Regions from separate parts of the Arthrobacter sp. zg-Y750 genome, predicted to be linked through region 2. Evidence: riboswitches for the same ligand, from Rfam matches in the RefSeq annotation. Region 2 holds a riboswitch; each other region holds the start of a gene.
The links. A riboswitch is a leader RNA that binds a small molecule or an ion and turns the genes downstream of it on or off. The one in region 2 is predicted to bind S-adenosylmethionine.

Region 1 (6,223 bases), on a different contig from region 2:
CGCCGTCCACGGACGGCTTCCTGGCCGCTGCGCAGCGGGCCGAAGGCACATTCCGGATAGGCGTCAGCACCCTCTCACCTTTCGAGTCCAGGCTGGAGATCCGCCTTGATCCCGAGGCGCTTCAGGCGCTCGACGCCGGGTCGGCCGCGCTAACTGCGGCAGGCCACGACTTGGTGGACACGGACCTGCGCTACGACGAACGGTATCCGGATGCGTTCGAGGCGGTGTGGACGGCGTTCCTGGCTACGGCTGTGCTGGAGCCGGGGGCCGAATCGGAACTCACCGGCATTGCAGCGTCCAAGCGGCAGCGGGCACTGGGCCGAAGCGCTGCGGACCTGGTCACGGCCATTGACATCCTGCGCACCTTCGAAACTGACACCATCCGGCAGTTCGGTGCCTATGACATGATCCTCACGCCGTCCCTGGGCATGACGCCGCGGCCCATCGGCTGGTACACGGACGGCGGCGGGGAGGAAGACTATGTACGGCAGTGCCTCTACTCGCCGTTCACGTCCATGGTTAATGTGTGCGGACTTCCCGCCATCTCCGTCCCCGTGTACAACACGGAGGCCGGACTGCCGATGGGTATCCAGCTCATCGGCCGTCCGGGGGCCGAAGCCGACCTGCTCGCCGTCGCCGCGCAGCTTGGCTACTGACCCCGGTTCCCCATCCAGGCGGGGCCGCTAATCCGTGAACAGGCCGGCGAGCAGCCGGTCGGACTCCCGTTGGCCCGCGAGGTCATAGGCTCCCCCGGTGGCCAGGAGTTCATCGGCACCGGTTGCGGCCACGAGCCCACCCAGCTTCTCGCGGACCTGGTCCGGGGTGCCGTGGATGGAATTGGCCAGTGATTCCCGGATAAGTTCCTGCCGGCGTTCCGGGCCTTCCGCAGCGCTGCCGCTCCCGGCCAGGGCGGGGAACACACCCTTGGTACGTGAATCGGCCAGGGCCGCGGCCTCGGGGAGGAGCAGTTCAGCGGCTGCCCTTTCCGTGCCGGCAACCGCCACGTTCACCGCGGCCAGCACGTAGGGGCGCGGGAACCGGTCCGAGGGTCGGAAGGATGTCCGGTACCGTTCCAGCACCTGCCCGGGGTTGTTTCGGAACAGGCCCGGCCCGCCGAAGACCAGGCCCAGGCCCGCACGCGCAGCGATATCGGCACCGGCTCCGGTGGCCAGCACAAAAACCGGGGTTTGGCCGGAGTCCCGCGGCCGCGCCGTGATCGGTGCCGTGCCGTCGAGGTAGGCCAGCAGTTCCGCCAGGTCCGCTTCGAACCGTTCGGCCTCAGCCTTTCCTGCCTTTAGTGCCCGCCGCACCGCCTGCGTGAAACCCACCGAACGGCCCAGCCCCAGGTCAATGCGGTCCGGGTAGAGGGCGGACAGGGTGGCGGCCTGCTCGGCGACCAGCAGCGGCGGATGGTTGGGCAGCATGATGCCGCCGGAACCGATGCGGATGCTGCTGGTCCGGGCGGCAAGGGCGGCCATCAGCACCGCCGGTGCTGAACCGGCAATACCGGCCACGGCATGGTGTTCGGCCACCCAGAAGCGCCGGTACCCCAGCGCTTCAGCAGCTTCGGCACGCTCGAGGACTGCCTGCAGGGCATGGGCCTCGGAAAAGCCCAGCCGTGAGTTGGCGCGGTCAAGGATCGAGAGGGGGACGCGGGTGGGCATACCGGTGGCAACCCTGCACACTCCCCCGGAATTCCGGCTGCTTGTAGGCAGCGCCCCGGGTTTGCGCAAAATCCGGGCGTAACGGGGGCCCTATTGCACGTAATCTCGCGGAAATCGACCTGCAAACGGGTGACCTTCAGCACATGGTTAAGGGAAACCTGCCCGGTTCGGGGCGGAATACGCCGGTTTTCCCGGCGCTTACCCCCGCGGGGAGTGGGACCATTAATCCGTGAGCCATACCCCCAGTAACCCAGGCGTCCAAGAAGCGCGTAAAACCTTCTTCGGCCATCCCCGGATGTTGGCCAATCTTTTCAGTGTCGAGTTGTGGGAACGCTTCTCGTTCTACGGCATGCAGGGCATCCTGCTGTACTACATGTACTACAGCGTCACCGAGGGCGGCCTTGGCATCGATAAAGCCATCGCCACCTCACTGGTGGGCGCATACGGCGGTGGTGTGTACCTGTCCACCATCATTGGTGCGTGGCTTGCGGACCGGGTCCTCGGATCCGAACGCGTGCTCTTCTACTCCGCCGCGATTGTTGTGCTCGGCCACATTTCGCTGGCCGTGCTCCCGGGCGCAGTGGGGCTGGCCGCCGGCCTGATCCTGATTGCCCTGGGTTCCGGCGGCGTCAAAGCCAACGCCACTTCGCTGGTGGGGACCCTGTACGACGAAAAGGATGAACGGCGCGACGCTGGTTTCTCCCTCTTCTACATGGGCATCAACCTCGGCGCCCTGGTCGGCCCCCTCCTCACCGGCCTGCTCCAGGTGAAGCTCGGCTTCCACTACGGCTTCGGCCTGGCTGCCATTGGCATGGCCATCGGCCTCGTCCAGTACGGCCTGACCCGCAAGTACCTGCCCGAGGCTGCCCACCAGGTGACCAACCCGCTGCCGCGCCGCAAGTACGCCACCATGGGCGGCGTTGCCGCCGGCGTTGTGGTCATCGTTGCCCTGGCCGTGGTCTTCGGCCTGCTCAAGGCGGAGAACCTCGCAGTGGTCATGGCGACCGTGGCCATCCTTGCCTCGATCGCATACTTCGTGATCATCCTGCGCAGCCCGAAGGTGGGCGCCGTCGAACGCCGCCGCGTGTACTCCTTCATGCCGCTGTTCATCGCCAGCGCCGCTTTCTGGGCCCTGTTCCAGCAGCAGTTCACCGTGGTGGCGCTGTACGCGGACACCTCGCTGGACCGGTCCATCTTCGGCTTCACCATGCCGGCGGCCTGGGTGCAGTCCATCAACCCGATCTTCATCATCATCTTCGCGGCCGTCTTCGCCGCGGTCTGGACCAAGCTGGGCGACCGGCAGCCGTCCTCGCCGCTGAAGTTCTCCCTGGGACTTGCCGTAATGGGCCTGGCCTTCCTGGCCTTCATCCCGTTCTCCGGCGGCGGCCCCAACAGCACCCCGCTGCTGGCAATTGTCGGCATCCTGCTGCTGTTCACCTTCGCTGAGCTGTTTATCTCCCCGATCGGCCTGTCCGTGGCAACCAAGCTGGCGCCGGAAATTTTCCGGACCCAGATGGTGGCGCTGTTCTTCCTTTCGGTCTCCCTGGGCACCACGCTGGCCGGCTGGCTGGCACAGTTCTACGACCCCGAAACCGAGGTCAGCTACTTCCTGTTCAGCGGCGGAACCGCCATTGTCCTGGGCATCGCCCTGGCAGCGGCGACCCCGGCCATCAAGAAGCTGATGAGCGGCGTGCGCTAACCGGCACAACAGTTTCAGTTCCACCAGGACGGCGGCACCGGGCAACCCCGGGGCCGCCGTTCTTTTTGCCTGCCGTCACATGCTTGGCCTGCGCCCGGCGTCGTGGTTAGGATGGGCACCAGCTTCAGGAGACACGGCCGCCAAGCTCCGACTTGGCCGTGCACCAACCCCATGCTTCGCGGGTGGTTCGGATGACGAAGCGGCCTGCACCGCCTTTTCCAGGCATCCGGTGCAGGCAAGAGCACGTGAATCCCAAGGATTATTTCCATGCGCAAAAGCACCGACCGTATCCTGGCCACCCATGCCGGTTCCCTGCCCCGCACCCCCGAACTCCTCGCGGCCAACGCGGCTCGGGACGCGGACCCCTCCGACACCGGGGGCTATGCCGAACTGCTCAGCGACGCCGTCGCCGACCTGGTGCTGCGCCAGCAGCGGGCCGGCATCGACATCCCCAACGACGGCGAGTACGGGCATTCAATGTCCGCCGAGGTGGACTACGGGGCCTGGTGGTCCTATTCCTTTGCCCGGCTCAGCGGCCTGACCGTGGCGGAGACCGGCATCTGGGAGATGGAGCCCGTCCGTTCCGAGCCGGGAAAACCGGTCCTCACCAGCTTCGGTGACCGCCGCGACCGGGGGCGCTTCCGCGAGGCCTACACCGACCCGTCGTCGAGCATCACCACCGGCGCCCAGAAGGTCTTCCCGAAGGTCACCGGCAAGGTGGAATACACCGGGTACGACGCCGTTGCCGGCGACATCCGCAACCTCAAGTCAGGGCTGGCGGCGGCGGGGCTGGAGGAAGGTTTCCTCGCCTCGCTTTCCCCCGGTTCCTGTTCACGCATCGCCAACGAGTACTACGCCACCGAGGAGGAGTTCATCTACGCCTGCGCGGACGCGATGCGGGAGGAATACAAGGCGATTATCGACGCCGGCCTGATTGTGCAGATCGACGATCCGTCCATTGCGGAGAACTGGGACCAGATCAATCCCGAGCCGTCCGTCGAGGACTACCTGCGCTTCACCGAAATCCGGGTTGAGGCCCTGAATTACGCACTGCGCGGCCTTCCCGAGGAGCAGATCCGCTTCCACCTGTGCTGGGGCTCCTGGCACGGACCGCACACGACGGACATCGAGTTCCGGCACCTGGCGGACACCCTGCTGAAGATCAACGCCGGCGGTTACAGCTTCGAAGCCGGCAACGTACGGCACGAGCACGAATGGCGGGTCTGGGAAGACACCAAGCTGCCGGACGGCAAGGTGATCATTCCCGGCGTCGTCTCCCATGCAACGAACGTAGTGGAGCATCCGGAGTTGGTGGCGGACCGGATTGAGCGCTTCGCCCGGCTGGTCGGCCGCGAAAACGTGATTGCGTCTACGGACTGCGGGCTGGGCGGCCGCGTGCACCCGCAGATCGCGGCGGCCAAGCTCGAAGCCCTCGGCGAAGGTGCGCGGCTGGCCAGCAGCCGTCTATGGTGACCCGGTGCGGGCAGGCTTGGTGTGCCCTAGAGTGGGATTCGTAAGGCTACTGATGAATTACCTTCAAGGAGCTGATGATGACTGATCCGAAAGCCGGCGACCCTAAGAACGAGTCCGCGAATCCGATTGAGAACGCGGTGGAAAACCTGATGTCCACCTCCGCGGAAGTTCCCGACGGCAGCGGCAGCCAGGACCACTCCGACCCGCGCACGGAGGTCCACTCCAACCTTGCGCAGGGCCTGAACTCCGACAACGAGAATTTCAAGGCCAAGCACAACGACAAGTGAGGGCTTCCTAGCTGTCCAGCCCGGCGGCGGCCAGCGCCAGCATTCCGCTGGCCGCCGCCAGCAGGCCCAGGCCGCCCAGGGTGCTAAAGGCGCTGCCGCCGTCTTGGCGCCGGCCCCGGCTAAACAGGACCGCTGCGCTCAGCCAAGCTGCCAGGAACACCAGGACCGGCAGGACACCGGCGGCGAATCCGGCGGCCTGCTCGGCCCAGGCCGGGAGGTCGAACTGCCGGCGCTGGCTCCAAAAGAACCAGAAAACCGGGGCGGCGCATACGTAGATGATGTTCAGGACCGCCATGGCTGCCCGGGTGCCGCGGCGCATTCCGGGCTGAAGCTGCGCCGGTACCGCACTGGCCGCCATGGTGTTCCCCTCTCCGCCGCGCCCTCGCGGCTGTCCGATCGAGCATACGGCCGGACGGGCAGCTTTACACGTAGGCGGGTGTCTGCCGCACCTGCCGTTTCTTTGGCATGCTTAGGGGTATGTCTAATCGTGCAGGAAAACCCGCTGAACCATCCGACCTTGTAGATCTCACCGCGCTGTTGGACGCCTATTACGACGTCGCGCCGGATCCTTCGAACGTGGCGCAGCGCGTTGCGTTCGGTACTTCCGGGCACCGGGGATCATCGCTGAACGGCGCCTTCAACGAGCAGCACATTGCCGCCATCACCCAGGCGATCGTTGAGTACCGCCGTTCTGCGGGCATCACCGGACCCCTGTTCATGGGCAAAGATACCCATGCACTTTCCGAACCGGCGCAGAACACCGCACTGGAGGTCCTGGCGGCCAACGGCGTGAACGTGCTCATTGATGCGCGGAACGGCTTCACCCCCACCCCGGCCGTCAGCCACGCCATCCTGAAGTACAACGCCTCACGGACGGACCAGTCCGACGGCATTGTGGTGACGCCCTCGCACAATCCCCCCGCTGACGGCGGCTTCAAGTACAACCCGCCCACGGGCGGGCCTGCCGGTTCGGACATCACCAACTGGATTGCCGACCGCGCCAACGAACTGCTGGAAGCCGGCCTGAACGGAGTGAAGCGCATTCCGCTGGGCGAAGCACGCCTGGCCGATTCCGTGGGCACGTACGACTTCCTGCAGAA
Region 2 (6,223 bases):
GGTATCCCTGGCCGTCTGGGTTCCGTTCAACGAGGGCTGGGGCCAGTTTGACGCCAATGCCGCCGCTCACCTGCTGCGCCGGCTGGACCCCACCCGCACCATCGACCACGCCAGCGGCTGGCATGACCAGGGCGGGGGAGACCTGAAGAGCGTGCACGTCTACGTGGTGCCGTTCCGGCTGCGGAAGGGCTGGCTGCGGGGCGGCCGCGCCGTCGTACTGTCCGAATACGGCGGCTACAGCCTGCGCATCCCGGGCCACACGTTCAACGCCAAGGAGCACGGTTACCGCAGCTTCCGGAGCCGCGCGGCTCTGAAACGGGCGTACCGGCGGCTGATGCTGCGGCAGATGGAACCCGCGGTTGCCCGCGGCCTGGCGGCTACGGTCTACACCCAGCTGACGGACGTCGAGGACGAGGACAACGGCCTGCTCACCTATGACCGGGCCGTGCTGAAGATCGATGCCGGCACGGTGCGGGAGCTCAACGCCCGGCTGATCCGCGCCGCCGGTTCCTAGTTAGAGAAATCGACCGGTTTGGGAAATCCCTGCCACGGCGCAGCGGAGGGATTTCCCAAACCGGCAGGAGAATCCCTAACCGGCAGCGGGAATCCGCAGCCAGCCCTCCATGATCCGGACGAAGGCTTCAGGTTGCTCGATCCAGGGGTAGTGTCCGCAGTCGGGCAGGAATGCGAGCTCGGCGCCGAGGGCATTGGCATACGCGCGGACGGGTCCGACGCCGGAGAGGATGTCCTCTTGGCCGCCCACCACCAAGGTGGGCGGCTGCGGCGAGGCAAGGATCCGGGCGGCGGCGTCGCCGGGGATCCGGTTGAACCAGGCCGATGCTGCGGCGAGGGTCATCGTCCCGACGCCGGAGTGCTGCCGCTCCGGTGCTGCCCAGCGGGCATATCCGGCGGGGGCCTCCACCTTCAGGGCATGCTGGAACTCATCCTCCGTGCCGGGCTGCACCCCGGACATCGAGGTGAGGGCTGCGTCGACCAGCGGCTCGGACCGGCGGGCGGCAAGATCAGGGCCGTCGTGCACCGCGCCGGTTAGCCAGGCTGCGGCTGGAGTGACCAGGGCCATTGAGCGGACGCGTCCGGGGAACTGCGCAGCGGCCGCCAGGGCCAGGCGCGTCCCTGCAGAGTGGGCGAGGATATCGAAGCCGGGCAGGCCCAGCGCATCGGCAACCGCGATGGCGTCCGCCGCGTCATTCCACCAACCGCGGGACAGTCCACCGGTCGCGGGGGTTCCCCGGGGATGGAGAACGGCAAGCGGACGCACGGCGGCCAGCCCCGCCAGGCCCACAAGGTAAGCGGGGTCGCGGCACGGTCCGCCCGGAAGCACCAGAACAGGCGGCTGGTCACCGGCGCCTTCGAGTTGCACGCATAGCTGCACACCATCCGGTGCCGTGATTCTTTCCATTCGGACCAACTTACCGGTGCGGTATCTCCCTCCTGCGCCGGAGTCGCTCCGGTTTGGGAAAATTCAACCGGTTGACGTTTCTACTGCCGTATACAGCTGGCAGCAGATATGTAAAGCGCGGGCAGAATCGCTAACCGGCAGCAGATTTGCCGCCCCGTTTCCGTGGCAGACCTGCACGAACCAGGCATTGGACCAACCCCTCCGGATCCTGAGGGGATCCTGTGACGTCGTTCCAGGACCAGCGGATGAACCGCACGCCTCGCGCCCGGATTGCGTCTTCACGCTGTTTCTCGCGTGTCAGCGTCTCCCAGGAAGGCGGCATACTCTTTCCACCCGGAAACGCCATAGTGCCTCGCCCGTATTTCACAGCACCGTCAAATTCGCCCACGAGCTTTTGCTCCGGCCAATAGAAATCGGTACGGCCAAGGAAGCGCCCACCGGCGGAACGGAACTCGTGCTGCAACTCGGGAGCCGGAAAACCGTGCTTGTGAAGAATTGCACGAGAGAAAGACTCGCCAGGGGATTCAGACCGCGCATCGGCGAAATCTATGACCCTCACCGCTCGAGAGTGCTTCGCCCGGTCCGGAAGCCGTGACGCAACGGCGTGCAGGTAGTCCTTGCTGAGCGACGGAAACTCTCGGGTCGGGTCGGGCCGCAGCACATGGTCCATGGCCGGGACGGCCTGCTCAAAAGGAAGATAGGCAGCCATATCGATGACCGTCTGGGCGCGGGACGTGAGCTGCACACCGTCCCGGCACGCCAGTGGTTCCAAGAGCTTCCGTCTGGTCCATCGCAGGCCGCCGCGGCGCCGGCCGTGGGAGCTGTCGGATGCAAGCAACAGCACTTCCGGTGGGGAACCGATGACGGGAATCCCCCACATTGCTGCCGCTGATTCCTGGAGCAGCACCCTTGGCCCTGATCCGCTCTCCAGCGCCGCAACAATCCGCAAGCGGTCCCGTTCCCAGCGGGGCATGTGGGCCCAGGCAGCAGCACCGACGTAGACACCCCGCCGTATCCGCACCAATTCGCCTGCGGCGCAGCGCAGCGCCAGTGGTTTAGCCAGGGCGTTCGCGGTGTCGGCCGCAAAGAGAAGTTCCTGATCCATGGATACAGGCATACGGCGTGCACGGTTTTCCGGCGAGCGTGCCGTTGCGCACTGTGGAAAGTTTGGCAGGTTAGAGGAATCGACCGGTTTGGGTTGCTGCTGCCGCTTCCAACCGGCAGCAGAAACCCAACCCGGCAGGAAAACCCGACCCTAGATCTCGACGGGACCCTTGCTGGTGTCGAAGGTTACCGACATAACGCCCGGTGTGCCGGCCGGAGCGATCCAGGTGACTCCCAGGCCGTCCAGCGGCTCCTCGACACGGGTGCCCAGCCAGTCACTGACCCGGGCGGCGGAACCGGCAATGGTCAGCGAGCTCAGCTTCACGGAGCCGGGCATGCCGGGAATGGCGTTGGACGGGTGCAGTGCCTCGGTCCCGTCATCCCAGCGCAGCAGGTAGGGCACCTGCGGATCGGCAATCAGGCCGTTGATGCCGATCTGCTGCCAGGTCAGCTCCTGGCCGTCCGGAAACTTCCGGTTGCCCGGCACGGAGGAACGGCCCAGCCGCTCTTCGAAGGGTGAGAGGTCATCCACCGCAACACACCAGCCCATCCAGCCGCCGCCGGATTCGGAGCGCTGGCGCACGGCCTGGCCGAAGGGGGCCTTGTCCGATGCCGGGTGGTTGAGCACCTCCACAACCTCGACGTACTGGTTGTTGGCCAGGGGGAGGATCATATTGCGGGTACCGAATCGGGGGTGGACGCCACCCTTAACGAAGTCGGCGCCGAGGGCAGCAGCAATCCTCTCGGTGGTGGCCAAAAGACCGTCAGATTCACAGGCGTAAGAAACATGATCCAAGCGCATGCGGCTCATTGTGGCACGTTGTGACCACCGTCTCGACTTAGGACCTCCTTACCGCCAATTTCAGTGCCGGCGGAAGCGAAACGGCGGATCGGGGCGCCACCGGGTTTCACGCAAAGTCATGAAGGTTGCGCTGGGCCCGGCTATCGGTTTTCATAGGTGCAGGTCATGAGTGCCAGCAGATAGCCCCGGCTTGCTGGCCGGCAACCCTCCAACCGCGGTGGGGTGCCCCGGGTGAAGACCTGGCCGTACGCCAAGAGGGCGTCCGGCAAGCGCGGGCCCCGCAGCCCTACCGGAATTCCGGTGTGCACGTTCGTGTACCCAAAACCGGAACGACGGCGTTGTGCGGCCCCTGGTATGAGGGAGCATCATGAGTGCAGATTGGTCTTTTGAAACCCGCCAGATCCACGTAGGCCAGGAGCCCGACGCCGTCACCGGTGCGCGTGCCCTGCCGATCTATCAGACGTCGTCCTTTGTGTTTCCCAGCGCTGAGGCCGCCGCGAACCGGTTCGCGCTGGCCGAACTGGAACCCATCTATACCCGGATCGGCAACCCGACCCAGGAAGCGGTGGAAAACCGGATCGCTTCCCTGGAGGGCGGCGTCGGCGCGCTGCTGCTGGCCTCGGGGCAGGCAGCGGAAACCTTTGCGCTGCTCAACGTAGCCCATGCCGGTGACCACATCGTGGCCAGTCCCAGCCTGTACGGCGGCACCTACAACCTGCTTCGGCACACGTTGAAGAAGTTCGGGATCGACACCACGTTTGTGCAGGACCCGGATGACCTTCAGCAGTGGCGGGCAGCGGTGCAGCCCAACACCAAGGCGTTCTTCGGCGAGGTGGTCTCCAACCCGCGGCAGGACGTGCTGGACCTGGAGGGCATCAGCGCCGTCGCGCACGACGCCGGCGTTCCCCTGATTGTGGACAACACCCTCGCCACGCCGTACCTGATCCGGCCGATTGAGTGGGGTGCGGACATTGTGGTGCATTCGGCCACCAAGTATCTGGGCGGGCACGGGACTTCCATTGCCGGGGTGATCGTGGATTCGGGCAACTTCGACTTCGCCGCCGACCCGGAGAAGTTCCCCGGCTTCAACACCCCCGATGAGAGCTACAACGGCCTGGTCTATGCCCGGGACCTGGGCGTGAACGGTGCGCTGGGCGCCAACCTGGCCTATATCCTCAAGGCCCGGGTGCAGCTGCTGCGCGACCTCGGTTCGGCGGTGTCCCCGTTCAACGCGTTCCTCATTGCGCAGGGACTGGAAACCCTGAGCCTGCGGGTGGAGCGGCACGTCGCCAACGCAGTCGCCGTCGCCAACTGGCTCGAGGGGCACGACGACGTCGTCTCGGTGGCGTACGCGGGTCTGGAATCCAGTCCCTGGTTTGAGCGCGGACGCAAGTATGGTCCACGCGGCACCGGCGCGATTGTGTCCTTTGAGATCGACGGCGGGGTGGACGCCGGGAAGCGGTTTGTCGACGGACTGGAACTGCATTCCCACGTGGCCAACGTGGGGGACGTGCGCTCGCTGGTCATCCACCCGGCGTCGACCACACACAGCCAGCTCGGTGCCGAGGCGCAGCTGGCCGCCGGGGTCAGCCCGGGGCTGGTGCGGCTGTCCGTGGGCATTGAACACATCGATGACATCCTGGCGGACCTCGATGCCGGCTTCCGGGCCGCCAAGGGAGCCTGAGCCTTCCGTGGCGATCCGGCACCCCGCTCTGCAGCACCCCGTCACCGACCGGGACGGGGTGCTGCAGTTCGCCTCCATTGGCGGACTCGACCTGGAAACGGGCGGTTACCTGCCCGACGTCGTCCTCGGTTACGAAACGTGGGGACGGCTCGACGCCGACGCCGGCAACGCAGTGTTTATTGCCCATGCGCTGACCGGCAGCACCCATGTGGCTCGGGGCGATACGGATGAACCGGGCTGGTGGGATGACCTGGTGGGGCCGGGCAAAACCGTGGACACCAACCGGTTCTATGTGGTGGCGGCGAACATGCTGGGCGGTTGCTACGGTTCCACCGGTCCCTCGTCCCCGGATCCGCAGGGACTGCCCTGGGGATCCCGGTTCCCGTTTGTCACCGTCCGCGACTCGGTGCGCGCCGAGGCACGGCTGGCCGACCTGCTCGGGATCCGGGCCTGGCACACCGTGCTGGGCGGTTCGCTCGGGGGAGCACGGGCCTTGGAATGGGCGGTTACCGAACCCGGGCGGGTGAAACGCTGCGCCGTCATTGCGGCGACGGCGGCCAGCACCGCGGAGCAGATCGCTTTTGCCCAGGCGCAGCTGGCCGCGATCCGGCTGGACCCGGCGTTCAACGGCGGGGACTACTACAACGGTGCCCCGCCGCTGGCCGGGCTCGGGCTGGCGCGGCGGATAGCCCACATCACCTACCGGTCCGAGCCGGAGCTGGAGTACCGGTTCGGGCGCAGTCCGCAGGGAACCGAGGACCCGTTCGGTGCCCCGCTCCCTGCTCAGAGGGGCCGCTACGCGGTGGAAAGCTACCTGGACCACCAGGCGGAAAAACTCGTGGACCGCTTTGACGCCAACACCTATCTGGTGCTCGCCGAAGCGCTCGCGGGGCACGACGTCGCGCGCGGACGAGGATCCCTGCGCGAGGCACTGCGGGGGACCGGTGCCGAGTTCTTCATCGCGGCGGTCGAGTCGGACCGGCTGTACTTTCCACAGCAGTCAGCCGACCTGGCCGCGGCCCTGCCCCGGGGTACCTCCGTGCACCTGATCCGGGCACCGATTGGGCATGACGGTTTCCTGACCAACGCGCAGGAGATTGCCGGCCCGCTCCGGGTGGCGTTTTTCGCGTGAGCCGCGGGGCGGGTTAGTCTGCCTCGGCCTCCATCAGCCAGAAGGCTGCACCGGTGGGATCAGCCAGCTGGACCATCCGGC
Region 3 (6,223 bases), on a different contig from region 2:
GCTACGGGATCCGGCGGGCTGACCAGGAAGACCCCGCGGGCGCCGTCGGGGTTGCGCAGCAGCCATTCCGCCGCGGCCAGGCAGCCCAGGCTGTGGGCCACGAGCACGGTGTTCCCGTGCTGTGCCCCGGCGGCTTTGTCCAGCGCGGACATCCAGTCCTCCAGCTCCGGCTCGTCCCACGACGACGGCGCGATGCGGGTGACGTCCGGCAGGTCGGCTTCCCACCGGCTCTGCCACTGCTCCGGCGGTGAGCCCTGATAGCCCGGGACCAAGGTGATGTGCACTGTTCCTGCTTCCTTCCGCTGCGTTTCCACGTGCCCGGCCCGGAAGTCCGGGGAGGACGGGAATACGGCCGAACCTTACGGCGCTGAGGCTGATATGAAACGAATAGGGTTCCTGTCCTTCGGACATTACCGGAATGCGCTCGGCTCACGGACCCCCAGTGCACGTGACGCATTGCTGCAGCAGGTGGAGCTGGCCGTCGCAGCCGAGGAAATCGGCGTCGACGGCGCGTACCTGCGGGTGCACCACTTCGCCCCGCAGTTCTCCGCCCCCTTCCCGCTGCTCGCAGCCATGGCCGCGCGGACCAGCAGGATTGAGCTGGGCACCGGCGTGATCGACATGCGCTATATGAATCCGCTTTCAATGGCCGAGGATGCCGCGGCCACGGACCTGATCAGCGGAGGCAGGCTACAGCTGGGCATCAGCCGGGGATCCCCCGAGCCGGCCCTGCGCGGATATGAGTCCTTCGGTTACGTGCCGGGGCCGGAATCCACCGACGCCGACATGGCCCGGCAGCACACCGAAGTGTTCCGGGCCGCGATTGCCGGTGCCGGCGTCGCCCAGGCGGATCCGGCCATGACCGGCAGCACCGGAGCCATGCCCATCGATCCGCTGTCCCCCGGCCTGCCCGAGCGCATCTGGTGGGGATCCGGCACCCGGGCCACAGCCAAGTGGACGGGCGAGCAGGGCATGAACCTGATGAGCTCCACCCTGCTGACCGAGGACACCGGTGTCCCGTTCGACCAGCTGCAGGCCGAGCAGGTTGCCGTGTACCGGCAGGCCTGGGCCGACGCCGGCCACCAGGGCACCCCGCGGGTCTCCGTCAGCCGCAGCATCATCCCATTGGTCACCGGGGAGGACCGGCATTATTTCGGGCTCCGTGCGCAGGCCGAGGGACGGGACCAGGTGGGCCATCTCGACGGCGGTTTGGCGCGGTTCGGCAAGAGCTACATCGGCGAACCGGATGTCATCGCTGCTGAACTGGCCGCCGACGCCGCCGTGCAGGAAGCCGATACCGTGCTGATTACCGTGCCGAACCAGCTGGGCGTGGACTACAACGCGCAGCTGCTGGAAAGCGTCGTGAAGCTGGTGGCGCCGGGGGCAGGCTGGCGGTAACTCTTTCGCTGGCTTTGACCGGCCTCGCTGGGAACGTGGGCACCTACGGGGCCTGGCTCCGGCGGCAACGAAACTCCCCGCTCGCAGAACTCGCGGGAAGTATTAAAGCCGCCTCCGCCAGGCCCCTTCGCATGTCCGTTGCCTATGCGCAGAGCGGGGCAGCGCACGTGTCGGGGAAAGTTGCGTGCACCGCCTGGTTACACTTTTGAGGCTGCCGGACATTAACAGGGCATGAGTGTAGAAACTTTCCGGAAGGAACAACGGGACGTGGACAGGGAGAAGTGTTTCCTGGCCGCCCACGCCGCCGGACATGACCGCATCTACCGCTACTTCCGGCGTCGAACCGAAAACGCCGCCACCGCCGAGGACCTCTGCGCCGAGGTCTTCCGGATCGCCTGGGAAAAGACCGGGCAAGAGGAAAGCCTTTCGGTCATGGTGCTGTTCGGGATCGCGAAAAACGTCCTCCGCAACCATGACCGGTCCGCCTCCCGGTCCGTGAACCTCCTCGGAGCCCTCCAGCTGGAACGGGACCACGAGCGGAACGACGACGACTCCCGCATCCATGAGGCGCTCGCCCGGCTCGGGCCCGATGAGCGGGAGGTCCTCCTCCTGACGTACTGGGACGGTTTCAGTTCCAGCGAGGTCTCGGACCTGCTCAACACCAGCGCCACCGCCGTCAGGATGCGTTTGCACCGGGCACGCAAGGCGCTCGGCCGCCTGCTGGACACGGAATCACTTTCAGAGGGAGCGAAACGATGAGCCATACCAATAAGCCCGGCGGCCTTGACCGCGCACTTGCATCCGCTGACCCCGCACGTTGGGTTCACGAAACGGAGCTGGCCGGCAGCCGCGCCAGGTCACTGGCCGTGATGGACGCCCCGCAGGCGGCGCAAAGCACCTCGCCCTCCCGCCTGCACACTGTTCCTCCGCTAAACGCCCGCCGCGCCGGAGGCCCGAGGACCACGCCGCCCCGCGCCCGATGCCGTCTCTTGCTTGCATCCGCCGCTGCGGCTCTGCTGGTGGGAGGCATAGTGGTGGCCGACGTCGTCCGGCCCGCCAGTCCCGGCGCCACCGCTGAGGCGGCAGAAGTCCTGAACGCCGCAGCCGACGCCACTATCCGCACCTCCGATCCCGTGGTGGGCCCCGGCCAGTACCTGAAAATCGACACAACCGAGCTGACCTGGGGCGGCAAGCAGATGGCTGACGGCAGCGACCTTTCCTGGCAGGAAACCGTCAGCGATCAGCTCTACATACCGGCAGACAGGAACGGTGAATGGATCTGGGACCGCGGAGAGCGGATTCCCCTCGAGTCCTCGTCCGACGCCGCCAAAGCGGCGGCCGCCGAGATCGCCCAGCTGCCGCCGAAGGGCGGGGAGCCGAACCCGACGGTCGGAATCCAGCGCGGCCCGGGAGGTACCTTCTACGGACAAGCGCCGATGGTCATCATCGGCACCTCCCTTGACGAAGCCGGAAGCCTGCCCCGGGATCCCCGGGAACTGCTGGACCTCATTTACGAGCGCACCGAGGGAGCCGGCAAAACGCCGGAAACGGAGGCCTTCGTGACGATCGCTGACGGCCTGCGCACCGGGGCCGTCCCCGCCGACCTGCGCGCAACCATGTATCGGGCCGCTGCACTGATCCCCGGCGTGGTCATGAGCGACAAGCAGGCAACAGTGGACGGCAGGACAGGCATCGCCATCGGAATCCCCCACCCAGGAGGAACGTCGCGGACCGACATCATCATCGATCCTGACTCAGGCCTGGTCATCGGCGAACAGGACGTACTGCTGCAGGACTTCCCCAACGCTCCTGCCGGCACCGTTCAGGCATGGACTTCGGTTAGAACCTCCGTGGTGGATTCCGCCCCGTAGCCGTCCCTCCTTTCCGCCGCCTTTCGGGGCGGGACACGGGGTCACCGGACGGGCCGGGTTAGGCGCGGTGCGGCACCAGGGCACCGGACGGGCCGGGTTAGGCGCGGTGCGGCACCAGGGCACCGGACGGGCCGGGTTAGGCGCGGTGCGGCACCAGGGCACCGGACGGGCCGGGTTAGGCGGCTTTAATAACTTTCGCGAGCTCTGCGAGCGGAAGTTTTCGTTGCCGCCGTTCCGGCCCGCCCGGCGCCCGACCCGCCCGGCGCCCGACCCGCCCGGCGCCCGACCCGCCCGGCGCCCCGGAAACGGACCCGGAAACCCGCACTCCTGTCGAAATGTCGGCGCCCTCCGCTACAGTAGTTTTCAGCTTCACGAGATGTGGCCTTCGCCCGGTTCGCCGGGCATAAAAGCTCCGACTGGCCCCACACCAACCCCACTGTTCGGCGGGTGGTTCGGATGACGAAGCGGCCTGCTTCATCCGCTGCAGGCAAGGACAACCTGAAAAGGAACCCACTGTGAGCATTTCCAGTGTCAGCAACTCCGGCTTCAACAACCCCGACTTCAGCAGTTCCTCCCCGAGCAACTGCACCGGTTTCGCTCCGGGCCACAACATCCATTGGATCCACGGCCGCCGGCTTCAGGGCTGGGAGCACTGGGCCGACGTCGACGTCACCGCGGATCCGCAGCTGGACCTCATCTACCTGGTTATCGACGGGCAGCAGCAGTTGATGTGGTTCCACAATGTCGGTGCGGTCGCAACCGCGTTGGAAGCCGCCGTCGACACGCCCCAGTGGTGCCAGCGGTATTCCACGCTGATGGTGCCCGGCGGGTTTGGCTCCGAAGCCCGGAGCTCTTTTTTCTACTTGGCCCGGCCGGAGCGGGTACTGCCATGCAACGGCTCTCCGGTCCGGGCACCCGAAAGTGAGCGGCTCGAGAAGCCCGGCTCCTAGCTTGCGGACGGTAGCTGGCCGCAATTCAGTGCCGACGGTGGCGCTGCCCTCCTAGGCTCTGGGCCATGACGAACATACAGATCTGCGTAGACTGCACCGATGCCCACGCTCAGGCCGATTGGTGGGCGGAAACCTTGGGCTGGACGTTGGAGCCCACGGACCAGGGCTTCATCTCGTCCTTGCTGGACCAGGGCTTCGCAAAACCCGAGGACGTGATTGAGCACAACGGTGTCCGGGTCTGGCGTGACGGCGCAGCTATCTGCCCTGCCGATCAGGTGGGACAGGAGGACCGGCTGCGCATCCTGTTCCAGCCCGTCCCCGAGCCCAAGACCGTCAAGGATCGAATCCACCTGGATGTGCGGCTGGAGGGCAGGGACAAGGACGAAGCCCGGGCCGCATTGGAAGGTCGAGGTGCATCCTTCCTGTACGAGGCCAGTCAGGGCCCGCACTCCTGGTACACGATGGCCGATCCCGAGGGCAACGAGTTCTGCATCAGCTGACGCGCACCTGCTCTTCCAGCTTCTGTACAGCTGATGCGGCTTGGAAGGGCCAATACCCGCATCAGCTGTACAGAGGGCGTCCGCGGATCCTCTAAAACAGCCGTGAGACCCTACTGCTGCAGCAGCTCCGGCGGCACAGCGTAGATGATCACCACGCTAAGCAGGTTCTTCGCGGCATGCACCCCGTAGGACAGCATGAAGTTGTTCCCGGCCCACACGTACATGCCCACCAGCACGGCGCCGGTGGCCAGATAGGGCATCAGTACCGGCAGGGACAGCGACTCCTTGCCCACAATGTGGATGGAGGCGAACAACAGGACCGACAGGATGCAGCAGGCCCAGGTGTTCCAGTAGCGGCTGAGCTTGCCGATCAGCAGGTGGCGGAAAATGTACTCCTCGACGAACGGCGCCAGCACCACCACCAGGGGCACCACAAGCCAGGGCGACATCTCGGTCACAAGGCCCTGCACGGCCTCCTGGTTCACGGCGGTCTCCGCCTCGCCGGTGATGATCAGGCCCACCATGGAAGCGATGATGGTCAGGATCACGCCGATCGGAATCAGCGCCGCTGAAAGGACCGGCCGGGTAGCGAGGATCCTTGCTTCCCGTGCCACATAGGCCCGGGCTGCGATGAGGGCCAGGACGCCGCCCACCGCGTAGAAGGCCAGGTTGATCACATATGCGGCCACCAGCGGATCCGGGATCAGCGCGGACAGGCCCGGAATGTCGATCGGCACAAAGCTGAGCAACAGCAGGAACAGGACGTAGTAGCCCGCCGCCACGGCATCACTGCGGGTGAAGCGGTACGCCAGCCAGGGGATTTGCGCCGGCGGGCGGCCGGACGGGGCCCGGTATTCGTTAGCTGTCATCAGTTAAGGATAGGAGCCCGGAGCGGCCCCGGGCAGCCTGCTCCCCCTAGTTCAGCTCCGCGATCACCGGGGGCATGGCTTCCAGCAGCTCGCGCGCCAGGAAACTGAGCGGGCCGCGCGACGCCGAGAGCCGGTCCCCCGACACGGCATGCAGGTAGGTGCCCCAGCATGCGGCCTGCTCCGGCGTGGCACCGCGAGCCAGGAAACCGCCCACCGCACCGGCCAGGACATCACCCGAACCGGACGTACCCAGGCCTGGATTCCCGGCGGGCACTTCCCAGCTGGAACCGTCCGGCGCCGTGATGAGGTTCTGCGCGGTGACCACGGCCGAATACTTGCGGGCCACCTCGGCCGAGGCTTCGGCCAGGTCAAGGGACTCCTCGTCCGCGTCTTCATCCCCCAGCAGGTGCAGGATCTCTGTGCGGTTAGGGGTCAGGACCAGCCGTCCGGCCAGTGCCTCTGCGAGCTTCGGCTGGCCGGGCAGCACACCCAGCGCGTAGGCATCCAGCACCACCCGGGTCTTCTCCCCCAGCAGCGGCACCACGGACTGCAGCAGGGCCGCAGTCTGTTCGGCGTCGGCCATTCCCGGGCCAATCACCACCGCAGCTGCAGACTCCAGGTCCGCCGCGAGAAGC

Region 1: another riboswitch for S-adenosylmethionine. It lies ahead of LOC57_RS05605 (cobalamin-independent methionine synthase II family protein); the one in region 2 lies ahead of LOC57_RS14805 (bifunctional o-acetylhomoserine/o-acetylserine sulfhydrylase).
Region 3: another riboswitch for S-adenosylmethionine. It lies ahead of LOC57_RS02290 (hypothetical protein); the one in region 2 lies ahead of LOC57_RS14805 (bifunctional o-acetylhomoserine/o-acetylserine sulfhydrylase).

The regions. Positions count from the first base shown of each region.
Region 1 is NZ_JAJJOC010000008.1:26,614-32,836, reverse strand. Features, by position in the region: gene LOC57_RS05620 (amidase) at 1-656, shown strand, start outside; gene LOC57_RS05615 (MsnO8 family LLM class oxidoreductase) at 684-1,664, opposite strand; gene LOC57_RS05610 (peptide MFS transporter) at 1,960-3,363, shown strand; SAM riboswitch class IV at 3,486-3,611, shown strand; gene LOC57_RS05605 (cobalamin-independent methionine synthase II family protein) at 3,631-4,836, shown strand; gene LOC57_RS05600 (hypothetical protein) at 4,914-5,123, shown strand; gene LOC57_RS05595 (hypothetical protein) at 5,131-5,481, opposite strand; gene pgm (phosphoglucomutase (alpha-D-glucose-1,6-bisphosphate-dependent)) at 5,601-6,223, shown strand, end outside.
Region 2 is NZ_JAJJOC010000022.1:160,351-166,573, reverse strand. Features, by position in the region: gene LOC57_RS14825 (glycoside hydrolase family 2 protein) at 1-514, shown strand, start outside; gene LOC57_RS14820 (alpha/beta fold hydrolase) at 590-1,420, opposite strand; gene LOC57_RS14815 (endonuclease domain-containing protein) at 1,551-2,525, opposite strand; gene LOC57_RS14810 (VOC family protein) at 2,676-3,326, opposite strand; SAM riboswitch class IV at 3,488-3,604, shown strand; gene LOC57_RS14805 (bifunctional o-acetylhomoserine/o-acetylserine sulfhydrylase) at 3,694-5,010, shown strand; gene metX (homoserine O-acetyltransferase MetX) at 5,018-6,142, shown strand; gene LOC57_RS14795 (VOC family protein) at 6,156-6,223, opposite strand, start outside.
Region 3 is NZ_JAJJOC010000004.1:8,747-14,969, forward strand. Features, by position in the region: gene LOC57_RS02270 (RBBP9/YdeN family alpha/beta hydrolase) at 1-284, opposite strand, end outside; gene LOC57_RS02275 (LLM class flavin-dependent oxidoreductase) at 379-1,398, shown strand; gene LOC57_RS02280 (RNA polymerase sigma factor) at 1,630-2,157, shown strand; gene LOC57_RS02285 (CU044_5270 family protein) at 2,154-3,269, shown strand; SAM riboswitch class IV at 3,637-3,769, shown strand; gene LOC57_RS02290 (hypothetical protein) at 3,785-4,219, shown strand; gene LOC57_RS02295 (VOC family protein) at 4,285-4,719, shown strand; gene LOC57_RS02300 (CPBP family intramembrane glutamic endopeptidase) at 4,830-5,588, opposite strand; gene LOC57_RS02305 (NAD(P)H-hydrate dehydratase) at 5,635-6,223, opposite strand, start outside.